Prochlorococcus marinus str. NATL2A: one gene and its partner. The protein of the gene in region 2 binds, or shares a complex with, the protein of the main gene of each other region. Links are inferred from orthologs where the notes say so. Each region holds a gene or a part of one and is shown on either strand. Other genes may lie near its edges.

The links.
Region 1: the proteins of PMN2A_RS01095 (region 2) and nuoB are in contact, whole or in part, in a cryo-EM structure (PDB 6KHJ), measured with the Thermosynechococcus vestitus proteins. The link is inferred for Prochlorococcus marinus str. NATL2A from one-to-one orthologs. Residues at the interface, in WP_011057128.1 of Thermosynechococcus vestitus: Pro17, His18, His19, Pro20, Ser21, Met22, Val25, Arg27, Met29, Thr31, Ile38, Asp39, Cys40, Glu41, Pro42, Val43, Ile44, Gly45, Tyr46, Leu47, His48, Arg49, Gly50, Met51, Lys53, Ile54, Asn57, Arg58, Pro65, Tyr66; in WP_011056552.1 of Thermosynechococcus vestitus: Leu46, Met47, Tyr48, Thr50, Ala51, Cys52, Phe54, Ile55, Glu56, Ala58, Ala59, Ile61, Gly62, Ser63, Arg64, Phe65, Asn76, Pro78, Thr89, Thr91, Lys93, Met94, Ala97, Leu101, Met123, Phe124, Ser126, Asp127, Ser128, Tyr129.

The regions. Positions count from the first base shown.
Region 1 is NC_007335.2:321,493-330,248, forward strand. Bases 5,869-8,756 are described here. They hold nuoB (NADH-quinone oxidoreductase subunit NuoB), read right to left. Parts: upstream 7,744-8,756; coding sequence 6,994-7,743; downstream 5,869-6,993. Other genes in these bases: yvcK (uridine diphosphate-N-acetylglucosamine-binding protein YvcK), read left to right, coding at 5,869-6,453; PMN2A_RS01695 (NAD(P)H-quinone oxidoreductase subunit J), read right to left, coding at 6,455-6,976; PMN2A_RS01705 (NAD(P)H-quinone oxidoreductase subunit 3), read right to left, coding at 7,734-8,096; PMN2A_RS01710 (rubredoxin), read left to right, coding at 8,253-8,606; PMN2A_RS01715 (photosynthesis system II assembly factor Ycf48), read left to right, coding at 8,603-8,756. Outside these bases: PMN2A_RS01665 (NUDIX hydrolase), read right to left, coding at 1-433; folK (2-amino-4-hydroxy-6-hydroxymethyldihydropteridine diphosphokinase), read right to left, coding at 502-1,083; bchD (magnesium chelatase ATPase subunit D), read left to right, coding at 1,130-3,283; PMN2A_RS01680 (MlaD family protein), read right to left, coding at 3,293-4,138; PMN2A_RS01685 (ABC transporter ATP-binding protein), read right to left, coding at 4,143-4,928; more of yvcK, read left to right, coding at 5,056-5,868. UniProt on the Escherichia coli protein: NDH-1 shuttles electrons from NADH, via FMN and iron-sulfur (Fe-S) centers, to quinones in the respiratory chain. The immediate electron acceptor for the enzyme in this species is ubiquinone.
Region 2 is NC_007335.2:209,382-218,118, forward strand. Bases 1-2,869 are described here. They hold PMN2A_RS01095 (NAD(P)H-quinone oxidoreductase subunit H), read left to right. Parts: upstream 1-777; coding sequence 778-1,962; downstream 1,963-2,869. Other genes in these bases: rsmH (16S rRNA (cytosine(1402)-N(4))-methyltransferase RsmH), read right to left, coding at 1-736; PMN2A_RS01100 (acyl-CoA thioesterase), read left to right, coding at 1,967-2,419; PMN2A_RS01105 (AMP-binding protein), read right to left, coding at 2,416-2,869. Also shown: more of PMN2A_RS01105, read right to left, coding at 2,870-3,651; menC (o-succinylbenzoate synthase), read right to left, coding at 3,648-4,619; menA (2-carboxy-1,4-naphthoquinone phytyltransferase), read right to left, coding at 4,643-5,563; PMN2A_RS01120 (isochorismate synthase), read left to right, coding at 5,663-7,063; gshB (glutathione synthase), read right to left, coding at 7,041-7,970; grxC (glutaredoxin 3), read right to left, coding at 7,974-8,264.

The DNA of each region.
Region 1 (8,756 bases), 120 kb from region 2 along the record:
CATCTGCATCGCCCTCAGGTTTTTTTTCAAGTTTTGTTAGATCCCTTGCAAGAAAAATATGAATTGTTTCGTCAGAATATCCTGGGCAAGGAAGCATTTCTCCCAGTTTGTCCCATCTTTTTGCAGAGTAACCACTTTCTTCTTGAACTTCTCTTTTGATTGATTCAAGGGGGCTTTCGCCTAATTCTAATGTTCCAGCAGGAAACTCAAGAATTCTTCTCGAGCAAGCAAATCTGTATTGACGAAGAATAACGACTTCTCCAGAATCTGTTATTGGTACGGCTAATGCAGCCCCAGGATGACGAATGATCCCAAATTCGCCCTCCATTGAATTAGGTAAAAGAAATTTATTAATTTCAAAACGAATTTTTTTTGCATCAAGACAAGCTTTTGTCTCAATAATTTTTGAGGGTTCAGGTCCTGGAATTGACATGCTTTTTTTTCTATCCTTATAGGATGGCTGATTTTTTTAGAAAAGGTTGGTGATTTTTGTTACGAGTTTTATTCAGGCCAAATATTTTGAGAACTGATTCGTTTCGTTTTACCTTGGGTTTTTGATAAAACTTCTGCAAGGGGAATTAAAACAAAGTTTCTTTCACTAAATCTTGGATGAGGCAAAATCAAAGTGTCAGTATTTATTTGTAGTCCGCCCCAAGAAATGAAGTCAATATCCAAAGATCTTGGCCCCCAAATAATCTCTATATTTTCTCTTTCCCTTCCTGCAATCTTTTCTAATTCTAAAAATTTTTTCATCAAACATTTAGCTGCTTTTTCATTTGGGGTTACTGAGGCAAAACCCTCTCCCTCCACAACAAGTACGGTATTAATGAATTTTGGTTGGTCAATTGGCCCCCCTAAAGGATCAGTCTCAAATAGAGGAGCCCATTGAAAAGATAAAGACTTATCAAAATTTTGAGAGTCTATTTTTGGATGATTTAAAGCAATATTCCACTCGATTATGCTTTTTTCTATATGCGGCCTCATGGCAGCGATTGTCCTTATGGGATCTCCTAGAATGCCAGGGATATTTGCGCCTATTGAGATGACGAGTTTCAATTCCGGTTTTTGTTTTGCATAAGTCATGCGAATATTAAAAGACTTTTAAAAATTTGCTTGTTGATCCAACCCTATGGTTTCCAGTGGATTGAACAATAACAATATGTCTTCGACTTCAAAAGACATTGCTGTAAAGGATAGAGCCAATCTTGCTTTCCCTTTGGCTGCAATTACAGGCCATGGAACTTTAAAGCTTGCTTTAATGCTCGCCGCAGTTGATCCTGGTTTGGGAGGAGTAATAATTGCGGGTGGTCGCGGGACTGGGAAATCTGTTTTAGCTAGAGGCTTACATGCCCTTCTCCCGCCGATTGAAATAATTGATTTAGACGAATTAGCCAATACTGAGGATGGAGATGATTCATTTATTTATCCGGCAGGTAGAAATTTAGATCCTTCTTTTTCAGGCGAATGGGATGATTTAACTAAAAAACTTTTCACAAAAAAGATAGGGAGTTATGAAAATACTGATGACTTAGAAAATATCCCTACAAAAGTTGTTTCTGCGCCCTTTATTCAGGTTCCTTTAGGAGTAACGGAGGATAGGCTTGTTGGTGCAGTTGATGTCGCTGCTTCATTATCAAGCGGAACTCCAGTATTTCAGCCAGGCTTACTAGCTGAGGCTCACAGAGGAGTTTTGTACATAGACGAATTGAATTTATTGGATGACGGCATTGTCAATCTACTTTTGGCTTCAGTAGGTGCAGGTGAAAATAGAGTTGAACGAGAAGGATTGAGCCTAAGTCACCCTTGCCGTCCTCTTTTGATTGCTACTTACAATCCTGAAGAGGGGGGATTAAGGGACCACCTCTTGGACAGATTTGCAATTGTTTTATCTGCAGATCAATTAATTACAAACGAACAAAGAGTTGAAATAACTCAATCTGCCATTTCTCATGGTCAATCAAGTGAAGCTTTTTCTAAGAAATGGTCTGAAGACACAGAATCTCTATCAACACAATTGCTTTTGGCAAGGCAATGGCTTCCAGATGTTCAAATCAGTGAGGATCAAATTGAATACTTAGTTGTGGAAGCTATACGTGGAGGTGTAGAAGGACACAGATCAGAGCTTTATTCAGTAAGGGTTGCAAAGGCTCATGCTGCCTTGTGTGGAAGGGATTCAGTGGACGCAGAAGATTTAAAAGCGGCAGTAAGACTTGTCATCGCTCCCAGGGCCATGCAAATGCCGTCAGAAGAGGAGATGGAGCCTCCGGCCCCTGAAGATCAGCAGCCACCACCACCGCCTCCTGAAGACTCTGATGACAATAATGATCAAGAGGAAGATCAAGAAGAAGATCAGGAAGAGGAGCAAGATGAAGAGTCATCTCCTCCAATCCCAGAGGAATTTATGCTTGATCCAGAAGCATGTGCCGTAGATCCTGATTTGTTGTTGTTTTCATCTACTAAATCAAAGAGTGGAAATAGCGGAAGTCGATCAGCTGTCTTAAGTGATAACAGAGGTCGATACGTGAAACCAATTATTCCTAGAGGACCTGTTAGAAGGATTGCCGTTGATGCAACCTTAAGAGCTGCAGCTCCTTATCAGAAAGCAAGAAGGGAAAGAGAACCTAATAGGAAAGTTATTGTTGAGGAAGGCGATCTACGCGCAAAATTACTGCAGCGTAAAGCTGGGGCATTGGTAATTTTCTTGGTTGATGCAAGTGGATCAATGGCGCTCAATAGAATGCAAAGTGCAAAGGGAGCTGTTATTCGGTTGCTAACCGAAGCTTATGAAAACAGAGATGAAGTTTCTCTTATACCTTTCAGAGGGGATCAAGCAGAAGTTTTACTCCCTCCAACCAGATCAATCACCGCTGCGAAAAGGAGACTTGAGGCAATGCCATGTGGTGGTGGCTCTCCACTAGCTCATGGGTTAACTCAGGCTGCAAGAGTTGGAGCAAATGCCTTAGCCACAGGAGATCTCGGACAGGTTGTAGTAGTGGCAATTACGGATGGGCGTGGAAACGTTCCATTAAGCACTTCACTAGGTCAACCAATTCTTGAGGGAGAGACACCACCCGACTTGAAGCAAGAAGTTCTTGATGTCGCTTCGCGTTATCGTGCTCTTGGTATTAAATTGCTTGTAATTGATACAGAAAGAAAGTTTATTGCTAGTGGAATGGGTAAAGACTTGGCTGACGCATCCGGAGGTAAATATGTTCAATTACCTAAGGCAAGTGATAAGGCTATTGCTTCAATTGCAATGGATGCGATTAACAGCGTTACCTGAAACTTGTTTTTAAGGATATATATCATCAAATAATTTACTTAAACCAATGGTTACCTTTTTTAGAGCATTTATAAGTTCTTTGTCTTCCATAATATTTCCCATATCTGAGCTCATTTGATCAATTTTCTTTGTTAGAGAGCTAGATGTTGAGGCAAGTTCCTGAATATCTTTTAAAGTCTCAGGATTGTCTAGGCTTTCAAGAATATTATTTAAATGAAAAGAAGCTTTTGTTAGTTCAGAAATTATAGGCTTTGCTCTTATAAGTTCTGATTTAGATAACAAGACAAGTTCATCAAGATTAGCTTGAGTTCGATCAAATTGTTGAATAGATTCAGATACTTTATTTACTATTGCTTGTTTATCAGCTTCATCAATAATTCCATTTATACCCTCTGTCAAGCTTGATATGCTAACCATTTCAACACCTTTAATTTTATCTCCACTACATAAGATTCTTTTTTGAGGACAATCTTTATTGACTGTAATTAGTTCATTTTTATTTAATGATTTGCCTAGTGATATTAAAGATAATTGAGCATCTCCTCCAAGCATAGAACTTGTGACGATTTTGGCAATTACAGGTTTTGGTAGAATTAGATTATCGTTATTTATTTTTATTTTAGTTTCAACTGTGTTTGGTGTGAAACTAATATTTTGAACAGATCCAACAATGATTCCCCGATAAGTAACTGGAGACATCTTGGCAAGACCACTTGCATCTTTAAAGCTTGCAGATATTTCCCATGTTTTTGAGCCTAAACGAAAATCTCTTAACCAGAGCATTGCTCCTGAAAAGATAACTAACCCACCTAATAGTGAAAAGCCAACAAAAGCATCTCGTAAACTTCTTCGCATAAATTTATGAGTCCTCAGGTTGCATTGGTCCTTGAAGATTGCCTGTGCGAAATTGTTTTACATAGGCATTTTCACTTTGTTTAAATTGATCTATGGATCCATCCCATTGAAACTTGCCACCGTAAAGCAAAAGAACTCTATTAGCTGTTCTTTCAATTGTACTTGAAACGTGACTAACTACAATTGAACATCCTTCCGCAGCCTCAGTTGTTTTAATAATTAGATCTTCAATACGAGTACAAGCTATTGGATCTAAACCAGCAGTTGGTTCGTCATATAAAAGAAGCGGAATAGAGCCTTTTCCTTTCTTGGAGTCACTGATTAATGCACGAGCAAAACTTACTCTTTTTTGCATCCCTCCACTCAGTTGATTTGGAAATTTGTCCGCAACATCATATAAACCCACTTTCTGTAAGCAATTTATGACTTTTTTATTGATAATTTCCTCGGGTAAAACTTTCTGTTTTTCAAGCAAAAAACCTACATTTTCCTTAACAGTTAATGATGCTAATAATGCTGGATTTTGAAAAACTAATCTCACATCAGGAGGACTATTTTGATCAAGCCTTAAATAATTTTGATCAATACCTGATATTTTAAGGCTTCCTTCAGAAGGTAAGAGCAAACCAGCGAGTAAGCGAAGTATTGTTGACTTGCCCGAGCCTGATGGACCAACAATTGCCAATCTCTCTCCAGCCATCATGGCTAGATTGACTGAATCGAGGACTTTGTTTGACCCCAGTTCAACACTGAGATCTTTCATCAACATTACTTGAGTGTTTTTTGGCACACTCTCTCCTAATGTTTGTTTACCTGTCTCATTTTGTATGAGATCTGTGAAATGGGAAGTTTAATTAGAGTTTATATGAATTAATTATTTAGGTCTATTTGTTGAAATTTTCTCAAACTCGAATCCATTGAACAAAAGAAGAAAAAGAAAATTAAGAAGAGCCACCTTGCGTAAAAGCCTTCTCGCTAGCTTGTCTTTTCATCTTTACTCTCGCTTCAAAAGAGCTATTAGATGGCTGTTGCCTGGATTAGTAGTCAAAAGGTGGATGATGACATCTGGATTGGGCTTGTTAATTGCTTTGATTGGAGCCTCTATTTGGGCTGACTTGCGTCCAATTTATTGGGTAGTTGAAATACTTTTTTGGTTTTTAGGATTTATAACTACTTTTTTACCTAGAACCATTTCTGGACCCATAGTCTTTTTGATAGGAATTTCTCTTTTAATTTGGGGTCAAGGGAGAAGTTTTGAATCTATTAGGCAGGCTTTAGGTCCAAAAAAAGATACTTTTTTGGTTGATGCTTTAAGAGCTAAGCAAAAATTAAATAGAGGTCCAAATATTGTTGCTATTGGAGGAGGAACAGGTTTATCTTCATTATTAAAAGGCTTAAAAAGATATAGCAGCCGAATCACGGCAATAGTGACTGTTGCTGATGATGGAGGAAGTAGTGGAGTTCTTAGGAGAGAACTGGGTGTTCAGCCTCCAGGAGATATAAGGAATTGTTTAGCAGCTTTAGCAACAGAAGAACCCCTTATTAAAGGACTTTTTCAATATCGCTTTCCCTCAGGTAGTGGACTTGAGGGACATAGTTTTGGGAATCTTTTCCTATCTGCCTTGACTGCGATAACTGGAAGCTTAGAGACCGCAATTACTGCTTCAAGTCGTGTTCTTGCAGTTCAGGGTCAAGTTGTACCAGCAACTAATGTAGATGTTCGTTTGTGGGCGGAACTCGAAAATGGTGACCGAATAGATGGAGAGTCAGCCATAGGAAAAGCCCCTTTGCCAATAGTCAGAATCGGCTGTTACCCATCGCGACCCCCAGCTTTGCCAAGAGCTCTAGAAGCTATAAGAAATGCTGAAATTATTTTGATAGGTCCAGGAAGTTTATACACTTCAATTCTTCCAAACCTGCTTGTCCCTGAAATAGTCGAGGCGATTGAGAAGAGCAAAGCTCCTAAACTATATGTATGTAATTTGATGACTCAACCTGGAGAAACTGATGGACTTGACGTAACTGGTCATGTAAGGGCCATAGAAGCGCAATTGGCATCAAGAGGAATTTCTAGGAAAATATTTAGTTCAATACTTGCTCAAGATGAATTAAAACCATCCCCATTGGTTGATTACTACAAATCAAAAGGGGCTGAACCCGTCAAATGCAACAAGATTGATCTTTTATCTAGAGGATATAATGTTTATTTAGCTTCTCTTCAGGGTTCAAAGGTCACTCCAACTTTGAGGCACGACCCAAGAAGTCTCGCTTTAGCAATAATGAGGTTTTACAGAAGATACAAAAAAGGTAAATAAATTAGTATGCATCTTGCATTTCATAAAAATCAGGCTGCACATAGTCTTTTCTGAGAGGCCATCCTTTCCAGTCTTCAGGCATTAAAAGTCTTTTGGGATGAGGATGACCTTGGAAGTTAACACCATACATATCGAATGTTTCTCTTTCTTGCCAATCAGCTCCTCTGAAAAGACTATATAAACTTGGAACAGTTAGGTCCCCATTGCGATCTAGGAATACTTTTAATCTTACTTCGCGAGGAGAAATATCTTCTTTTAATTCATTCATTTCTATTAGATTATAAAAACAAACTATATTTAAACCAGGACCTTCGTCATAGCCACCTTGGCATTGCAGATAATTAAATCCATCATTTTTTAACGCTTCAACTATTGTTAAGAGATTGTTTGGGGAGATTTTTATAACTTCAATTCCTAAGTGGTCTTCTTTGAGAGGAATGTTTTCAAATCCATTGTTAGAGAGCCAATCGCTTATTGGACCTGAGATTTTTTCTTCAACTACAATTTCCGAATCGTTTGTCATTTTTTTATAAGAGAAGCTTAATTACTTGAAAGTTCTTCAGATATTTTTTGAACCTCTTTTAAAGATTGATCAAACTCTTCAGATAGTGAAGGATTTAAAGCAATTAATTGAGTTTTTGCCTTTAGGTATTGTCCATTTACTTTTGACTCGACTCGCTTCATTTTATGAGGGATAGTTAAATAACGATGAGTTTGGGTAATTTTTGATCTTTCTGAGATTGATTCGTTTGCAACTTTTTTTCTTAATTTAATGACAGCATCAAATATTGCTTCAGGTCTTGGAGGACATCCAGGAAGGTAAAGATCAACAGGTATTAACTTATCAACACCTCTGACTGCCGTGGTGGAGTCTGCGCTGAACATTCCACCAGTAATAGTGCAAGCTCCCATAGCTATTACGTATTTGGGATCTGGCATTTGCTCATAAAGCCTTACAAGAGCAGGTGCCATTTTCATTGTGACGGTGCCTGCCACTATTAGTAGATCTGCTTGTCTAGGAGAACTCCTAGGTACTAATCCAAATCTGTCAAAATCAAATCTAGATCCAATTAGAGCTGCAAATTCAATAAAACAACAAGCAGTTCCATAAAGAAGAGGCCAAAGACTACTTAGTCTTGCCCAGTTATGAAGATCTTCAAGGCTAGTGAGGATTATGTTTTCGCTTAAATCATTCGTTACTGTCGGCGTCCCAACTGGACCGCAGGAAGCTTCTCTAAGATTTCTTACAGCTTCAGAAGAGGGAGATTTTTTCAAGGGATTCAACTCCATTCAAGGGCACCTTTTCTCCATGCGTATGCTAATGCCACAACTAGTATTGTGATAAAAACAAGAGCTTCTATAAATGCTAATAACCCAAGTTTGTGAAATGCAACTGCCCATGGGTAAAGGAATACTGTCTCCACATCAAATATAACGAAAACAAGAGCAAACATGTAGTAACGAATATTAAATTGAATCCATGCCCCTCCAATGGGCTCCATACCAGATTCATATGTAAGCTGTCTTTCTCCTGCCTTGCTTTTTGGAGCTATTAACTTATTTGTTGTGAGAGCAAGAATTGGAACTGCTCCAGAAATAAGAAGAAATCCTAAAAAATACTCATAACCCTGAAGGGAAAACATGAATGAATTACTGATTTCATTATCAGTCTGACAGTCATTTTCTAGATTAGTGCCATAGAGTTGTTATGTGTGAAAGTGAAAACTGTGAGTGAAGACAAAAAAACAGAATCAAATCCTTTGGGAGATTTGAATCTTGATGCACAACAAAATCAAGTTATTTCATTTGAACCAAAAAACTCAAACGAGGAATTTGATCCAAAAGGAAATCGCTTCGAATGTATGAGCTGTGGTTTTATTTATGATCCTGATGAGGGTATAAAAAAGCTAAATATTGAACCAGGAACAGCATTCCTAGACATAGATAGAGAGAAGTTTAGATGTCCAGTCTGTCGAGTAGGATTTGGTGGATACAAGGATATTGGCCCTAAATCAAAGCCTAGTGGATTTGAAGAAAACCTTACTTATGGCTTTGGATTTAATAAACTTCCTTCAGGCCAGAAAAACGTTCTTATTTTTGGAAGTCTGGCTTTAGCCGCTGCCTGTTTTCTCTCTCTTTATTCTTTGAAATGAAACGTCTGTTTTCAAATGTCATTAATTTGACCCTTGTCTTAATAGTTGGAGTAGCTCTTAGTGGTTGTACTGTTAGCAATGCTTCCATAGGCTCATCAAGTCCTTGGTCACTAGTTGACCTAGATACTGAAGCAAATCCACTAGATGTTG
Region 2 (8,737 bases):
ATAATCCATTCTCTAGCAACCAGTTTGGAGCTTTTAAAAGTAAACTTTCGAGAGAGCCTAATTCATTATTCACAGCTATTCTTAAAGCCTGAAAAGTTCTTGTTGAGGGATGAATTCGACCATATCTTTGCTTGGGGGGGAAGCAGCCTGCAATTGCATAAGAAAGGTCTTGAGTTCCAGAGTATGGTCCATTTTCAGCTAGATCATTTTTTATTTTTCTTGCAATACGCCTAGATCGTTTTTCTTCGCCTAATTCATATATTAAATCAGCTAGATTTTGCTCAGAGAGAGTTTCAATAAGTTCGGCTGCACTTGAACCCTCTTTGGGATTCATACGCATATCTATTGGACCATTTAAACGAAAGCTAAAACCTCGTGAAGGCTCATCAAGTTGATGACTACTAACTCCAAGATCCGCTAGGACACAAATGGCTTGTTCGTGATGTGAAAAGTCTGCGAAGTTTGTAGAGATTATTTCTATTCTTGTTCCGAATTTAATTAATTTTTTTGATGCTGCTTTTATAGCCATTGGGTCTTGATCCAGCCCAATAATTTTGATTCCAGGGAAATTTTCGAGTATTTGAGCGGAATGTCCCCCGCCTCCAATGGTTGCATCAATAATTAATCCTTTTTTTGTTAATTCACTTGGTAATTCCTTTAATGATCGAATTATTTCTTTCCCCATTACAGGGATATGATTAAAGTTAGAACTTGAACTAATTGGCCCTTCTTTCATAAGTTTTTACTAGTATCTAGACATTGCTTTGGTTGGGCCCAATGACGCAGCTTGAAACGCGTACTGAGCCAATGGTGGTCAACTTTGGGCCACATCATCCATCAATGCATGGGGTATTGCGATTAGTAGTAACCCTTGATGGAGAGGATGTTGTTGATTGTGAACCAGTTATTGGTTACTTGCATCGAGGGATGGAGAAAATTGCTGAGAATAGAACAAACGTTATGTTTGTTCCTTACGTGAGTCGCATGGATTATGCGGCTGGTATGTTTTATGAAGCCATTGTTGTTAATGCCCCTGAGCGTTTAGCAAATATAAAGGTACCCAAGAGAGCAAGTTATATCAGAGCGATAATGCTTGAGTTGAATAGGATCGCTAACCATTTGCTATGGTTAGGTCCATTTTTGGCTGATGTCGGAGCTCAAACTCCTTTCTTTTATATTTTTAGAGAAAGAGAGATGATTTACGATTTATGGGAGGCTGCAACTGGTCAGAGATTGATTAATAATAATTATTTCCGTATTGGTGGCGTTGCATGTGATTTGCCTTGGGGTTGGTTAGAAAAATGCAAAGATTTTTGTGACTGGTTTGGTCCAAAAATTGATGAGTATGAAAAATTGATTACTAATAATCCTATTTTTCGTAGACGTATAGAAGGTTTAGGAGTTATAGGAAAAGAGCAAGCGATTAACTGGAGTCTTTCTGGCCCAATGCTTAGGGCGGCAGGTGTCCCATGGGATTTGAGAAAGGTAGATCATTATGAATGCTATGACGATTTTGAATGGGATATTGCATGGGAGAAAGAGGGTGATTGTTATGCAAGATATAGAGTTCGTATTGAAGAAATGAGACAGTCATTAAAAATATTACGACAAGCTTGTGAGATGATTCCTGGGGGGCCAACAGAAAATCTTGAGGCACAAAGAACAGTTGAGGGAAAAAAAGGTGATTTATCGGGCTTTGATTATCAATATGTAGCCAAGAAAGTTGCACCGACTTTTAAGATTCCTAATGGTGAATTATATACCCGCCTTGAGTCTGGAAAAGGAGAGATAGGAGTATTTATTCAAGGTAATAATGATGTAACCCCTTGGCGGTTTAAAATTAGAGCAGCTGACTCAAATAATTTGCAGATACTTCCTCACATACTGAAGGGAGCCAAGGTCGCTGATATAATGGCAATCTTAGGTTCGATTGATGTGATTATGGGTTCTGTTGATAGATAGGTTTTTGGACAAGCGTAATCCTAGAGAATGGTTATGTTTGAAACGAACAGTTCGTTTTGGTGAAACAGATGCTGCAGGTGTGGTTCACTTTCTTGAATTATTTAGATGGTGTCATGAAACTTGGGAAGAAAGTTTAGAAAAATATGGAATAGCTTTGAAAGATATTTTTCCTACAAACGAAATCAATACAAGCCAACTAGATATAGCTTTACCAGTTGTTCATTGTGAAGCAAATTATTTTCAACCACTTTATGTTGGAGATACTATAAATATTGAACTGGAAACAGAGAAGATAAATGAGTCTTCATTTGTACTTCGATTTAAATTTAAAAAGAATGGAGAGCAAATCGGTTCGACAAATATAAAACATGTATCGATAAATCCAATTACTAGAAAAAAATGTGCATTATCTAAACAAATAAATTTGTGGCTTCATGAATCTAGTTCGAATTTTTAGTTAATAGGTTTATTAAAGGCTATCCAATCTTGCCATTTTTTTATTTCCCATTTTTTATTGATATTTCTTGAAAGTTTTGGACAATCGTACCAGTTCAGTGGTTTTTTGGATGGTTGCCAGTCTTCAATGAGATCATTCAGAAGTGAAATGATTGGATATCTGTTTAGTTCTTTCCCTTTGAATTTTGTTAAGGCAACTAAACGTTGTCCCCATTTCTTGTCACTAACTCCTAGTACAAAAATATCTTTAATTGGGATTTGATTTTTTGAGATTATTTTCATTAATTCCATTTCGATATCTTCTGGAAAAATCGTTTCACCGCCCGAATTTATAGCTGAATCTCTTCTACCTAGGATTTGTATTGCTTTTCTATTGTCTAGAATGATGTATTGCGCTAGATCGCCTGCTTCCCACCATCCATTTGAGTCTTTAATTGATTCGAATTTATTATTCTTCCATTTTGAAGTTGCAATTCTACTGGTTTTAATCTTAAGTGAATTTCTTTTGTTGATTTCTATCTCAACATCTTCGAGAGGGAACCCAACACTATTACTTCCATTTAAAAAGTCTTTAGGACTAAGGCAAGTCACCATTGCTACTGTTTCAGTGGCCCCATAACAAGGAGCTAGATTAATAGACTTTCTGCGTGCTTTTTCAGCAAGGTCTATAGGGATGGAAGCTCCTCCAACCCATATCACAGCAAGGGATTGAAGCCATTTTAAACCATCAGTATTATCTATCAAAGATAATAATTGAGTTGGAACTAGGGATGTAATTAATGGACGTCTATGTTTATTAGTTAATGCTTCACTAAATTGCTTAAGTTGAAGTGGTTTATGCATTATAGAATTTGAAATCCAGTAATACCCAGATCCCCAAGTCTGATGTCTCCACCAAGGCATGAAACCACTTATATGATGCAAAGGTAGTGAATTGAGAATGATGCATTCATTTGGCTTAAGGCCATGATTCTTTAACCACTTTCCGGTTGATAAAGCCGAATTAGTGAGATTTTTAAGTGATTGGAAACAAAGATTTGGCCCTCCAATGCTGCCCCCGCTTGAAATGATTATTCCTTCTCCTTCAGGTAAGGTTGACGATGTGGGGATTTTCGTTTGATCTTTTGGAGTCGCTAGATATACCCAGTTATGCTTTGCAAAATTCTTCAAAATTTCTTTTGAACAGTCCAGGTTTTTTTCAGGAATACATTCTACAACTGCAATTTTGGTCATACGGCTTCCCAGACTAATTTCGGATTGTTGTTGAAGAGTGGGCCTTTTGGGCACCATCCAGGTGCAAGTCCAGGTGCACGAGGATTTCCCCCTTTGACTTGTCTGGCAGCGAGGTGATTAACCCACCTTCTCCCAATACCAGTTTCAAAAGCTGTGCTTATGACTGTTTGACTATCTTCTTGTTCTATTTCTTTTAACAGTAATCTCGGATCACCATCTAATGCAGGGCGACGTATTTGCCAACTTTTCCATGTTTTTCGTAAATATGGAAATTCAACCAAAGATTCATCTAGTGCGATTGGAATTTGAGTGGCCAATGAAAATAAACCTTCAATATCTTTTGATGGGAGTGGCTGTTCAATCCATTCCAAACGAGGTTCGTTTTTGAGTTCGTTAATCCATTCTTGTGCTTTTTGGCGACTCCAACCTCCATTTGGATCAATTCTAAGTTTAAAATTATTTGGTAAAATGTCTAAGATTTTTTGTAATGTTTTTTCTTCCTTAAAGTTATTTTCTAGGTGAGATACTTTCCATTTTATTGTACAAGAACTTTTCTTCTCATTTGATTCATCTACATATTTACGTATTGACTCTAATGGATCAATATCTGTAGGTAAAAGATAAGCTGATTTTGCGTCGTCAAAACCTTCAAGATTTAACTTCCTATGAGTGAGACTTTCTAAATCGGCTAAGCAGGACCCTAATCCGAAAGCAAGTGCGCCTGGCAATTCAAATAAATAATTTTCTATTGAATCTTTTGTAGTTTGTTTCCCAATAAAATCAAGACTTTCTATACTTTTTTCTAATTCCTTTTTCTCAATAGGTGAAACTTCCCCCCATCCGTAATTTCCATTTGAGTCTTTTATTTGCAACAATAAACCTATCTTTTTATGAATAATTCCTTTAGATGTTATTAACTTTCGTGTTAAATCAAATGAAAATGGCTTGATATTAATTATTAATTTCATGGTTTAATAAAATTAATAATTCATTATAAAAAGAAATAGGAAGTAGCAAAACCTATACTTAAACATAAACCATTAATTGTTTGAAAGCGAAGAGCTGAAAACTTACTGTTTTTAATGAGCTCTGGTTTATTGTGATGTCTTTTAATTAATTTGATTAGATCTAATCCTGAAGGAAGGCTTATTAAACACATAAGAGTCGTTATTGGCCATATGCCATTTAGTACTGGTAATAACTCCAATAGAAATATTAGACCAACTAACCACGGTAAAAAATTTGCCGCTCGATTAGTGCCTAAAACAACTAGGGGTGATTTTTTACCAACAGCAGCATCTTGATTGATTTGATGAAAATGCGAACAGAACAAAACCAAAGTAGTCGCCATCGCGGGACCTGCTCCAACAATCAGTGCTGTTCCCCAGGGGATGGCATCAAAATTAGATTTTGGAGAAATAACAATTAGTGCTGCAGCTGTCGCAAGTGGTCCAAATGCAATCCAGCAAAGGGGTTCTCCCAACCCCTTGTATCCCAGTCTAAATGGTGGCCCTTGATATAAATATCCAAGGAAACAACAAATTATGACTAAAAAAAGTACTGTTATTTTACTTTTTAGAGCGAGGATAAATATTATAAATAAACCTAATAAAAGAGAAAAATATGCAACCCGACTTACAGTGGTTTTATTACCAGTTAAAGCTACTACCGAGTGGAATTTGTATTTGTCAACACCAGTTTCATCGTCAAAAAGATCATTGGTAAGGTTTTCCCAAAGCAAGATCAAGATTGAGGCAATTAGAAAACCGATGAATTGTCCCAGCCGAATATTGCCGCTATTTCCTAGCTCCCATCCTGCAGACACAATTACTGGCATTATTGCGACTGAATACAGTGGCCACTTAATTGCGGCTTGCCAAAGATGTTTTCTTTCAGTTGTAGAAGACTTCACAGATAAATTAACCCGCCCTGTTCGTTTCTTGTTGTTTCCCCTAAGACTAGGCAGCAGTTCATGTATTGGTTTATTTATGTCGAAAGGGTCTAATTGTTTATGAATTTAGAACCCGTCTTTAGTGAGCTTTTAGTTAGTTCTCTTCAGAAATGGAGTGAAAGAAAAGTTGATGAATGTATCTTGAGCATTTCTGTTCCTGTAAGTCAAACAGATCCTTTAGCGACATTACCTTTAATTGCTGAAAAACATCAGTTTAGGTTTCTTTGGGATCTCTCTCCCAGATTGTGCCTTTCTGCCGGAGGTCATTGTCAATCTTTGGATTTATCTGGACCAAAGAGGTTTGAAAATGCACAAAGATTTAGTGATGAGATCTTTACTCGATTGATAGATATTTCTCCAAGTCCAGTATTTTCAGCATCAAGGGTTTTATTTTCATTTTCTTTCTTTGATCAAATTAAAAGTAATGAACAATCAATAGATGATAAATTTTCCCTTCAGGCTGTTTTGCCTAAGTGGCAATTAACCGCAAAAGATGGATTAACATGGCTACGTTTAAATTCAGTTGCCCAAAATCCTTCAGATGTTCGTGAAGCTATAGAAAGATTATGGTCAACTCGAGAAAAGATAAATAAATCACCAGTCCGAATTGTTAATGATGAAAATGAAAATTTCTTAGTCGATAATTTTTCTGATGATTGGCAATCTCAATATCGAGATGCGTTGACTAAAGGGATCGAATTAATAAATTCAGGTGATTTGGATAAACTTGTATTGGCTACGAGACAACGTCTCCTCCTAAGAAAACCATTAGATCCACTGCACTTACTTGCTCGTTTAAGAGTTCAGCAAACTAATAGTTGTCGATTTTTATGGCAAAAAAATCATGATGAGTCATTTTTTGGTGCATCGCCTGAGAGATTAATAAGTCTCAATCAAAATCAGTTGTTAATCGATGCTTTAGCTGGTACTGCAAAAAAAGGTGATGATGGGAGAGAATTGCTTGCTTCCTCTAAAGATTTAAGAGAACACCATTTTGTAGTTAATTCTATTGTCGAACAACTTTTTAGAAGAGGTATTAAAGCAAGTTATTCATCTCAACCAAAATTAATGACTCAAGACCATTTAATTCATTTGCATACTCTTATTCAAGCTTCTGTTGAAGAGAAATCTCCTCTTGATTTAGTTGAAGCACTTCATCCAACCCCTGCTGTTGCGGGATTACCTCTGAGTAAATCTTTGAGTTGGTTGAGAGCTTTGGAACCATTTGACCGTAAAACATATGCTTCTCCAATTGGGTGGATAGATAAAAATCAAAATTCAGAATTTAGAGTTGCCATACGTTATGGACAGGTTAGAGCTAATGAACTTAAATTATTTGCTGGCGCTGGTTTAGTAAAAGGTTCAACTGTTGAGGGAGAAATGCAAGAAGTAGCTTTGAAATTTGAAGTTTTAAGAAATCAATTAAACTTAGATAGAGTTAATTGTTCAAATGATCTATAAGGTAATCAATTACTTGATCTGCTAATGGAACATTCATTAGACTTTCTACTTCTCTAATACCAGTTGGACTCGTCACATTAATCTCACTTAGCATTCCTCCGATCACATCTATTCCGACAAAAAAGAGACCTTCCTCTTGTAAAGCAGGCTTTATTTGATTACATATCTCTATCTCTTTAGGAGTTAATTTAGTTGTCTCAGCTTTTCCACCTAAAGCCAAGTTGCTTCTGAAGTCTCCTTCCTTTGGACGTCTATTAATTGCACCTAATGGCTCTCCATTAACCAAAAGGATTCTTTTATCGCCATTGATTACTTCTGGTAGGAATTGTTGCATCATCACTGGCAAATGTTCTTGTGAAGTAACCAGTTCGAGTAATGCTTCTAAGCCTGGAGCATCCTTTGCAATTCGTATGACTCCTTGCCCACCTTTTCCTCCAAGTGGTTTTAACACAACTTCTCCATACTCTTTTGCAAATGTAATTAATTGTTCCACCCTACTTGCAACAAGAGTGGGAGCCATTAAATTACTAAATCTTAAAGCTCCTAACTTTTCATTCCAAGCTCTAAGTGATGCAGGCTTGTTAATTACATTGACACCATCTCTTTCTGCAACTTCTAATAAATGAGTGGCGTATAAAAAAGCCTCGTCAACAGGTGGATCTTTGCGCATCCAAATGCATGAGAAATCTCTTAAAGGAAGGCTTCGAGATGACTGGACATTGATCCATGGTTCACAATTGACCTTGTTAGAAACGACCCATGCATCGTCTCCTCGGGCTTGCAGGTCCGAGGGAGTACAGATCCAAACATCTATGTCGGCTCTTGATGCGGCTTGCATAAGTGCTGCTGATGAATCCTTCTTAGGATTAATATTTTCAATTGGATCTAAAACAAATAGTTGCTTCATGAATCAATTTCTAATTCCAATCAGTTCATTTAATTCGTTATTTCTCTCAAGTTCGTAGAGTTCGTCGCAACCTCCAATACTTTTTCCATTGATAAAAATTTGTGGAACAGTTCTGCGGCCTCCTGCTCTTTCAGACATTTTTGTTCTTGCACCATCGTCTCCATCAATAGAATATTCTGTGAATTGGACTCCTTTTTCATTTAGTAGTGCTTTGGCACGTAAGCAAAACGGGCAAAATCTCCAAGTGTATATTTCCACTGTAGTAATGCCTGAATCTGGAATTGATCTGTTCATTTATAGTTTTTGGGTGGATATGCTGATAGCTTTTAATGTATTGATTCTATTACCTCGTTTGCAAGACCTGACTGATTTTAAAAGAGACCTTTCTTTATTGACTTCTCGCCTGGGTACAGCCCAGGATTGTCTTTGACGAACCTGCATTACTTGCTAGGAAAAGAGATTTAGAGCAAGTTGCATCGCAACCTGAGTTTTGGAACGATCCTCAAAATGCGCAGAAACAGATGCGTCAACTTGATGAGGTTAAAGCAGAGTTAGAAAAATTAATTACATGGAGGGGGGCTATTGAGGACGCTAATCTTTCGGTAGAGCTTTATGAGTTAGATCCGGATGAAGAAATCCTGTCTGAGGCTCACAATGGGCTCGAGCAATTAAAACAAGAACTTGAACGGTGGGAGACGGAGCGCCTCTTAAGTGGCATCTATGACAAGGAGGGTGCAGTTCTATCCATTAATGCTGGTGCTGGTGGA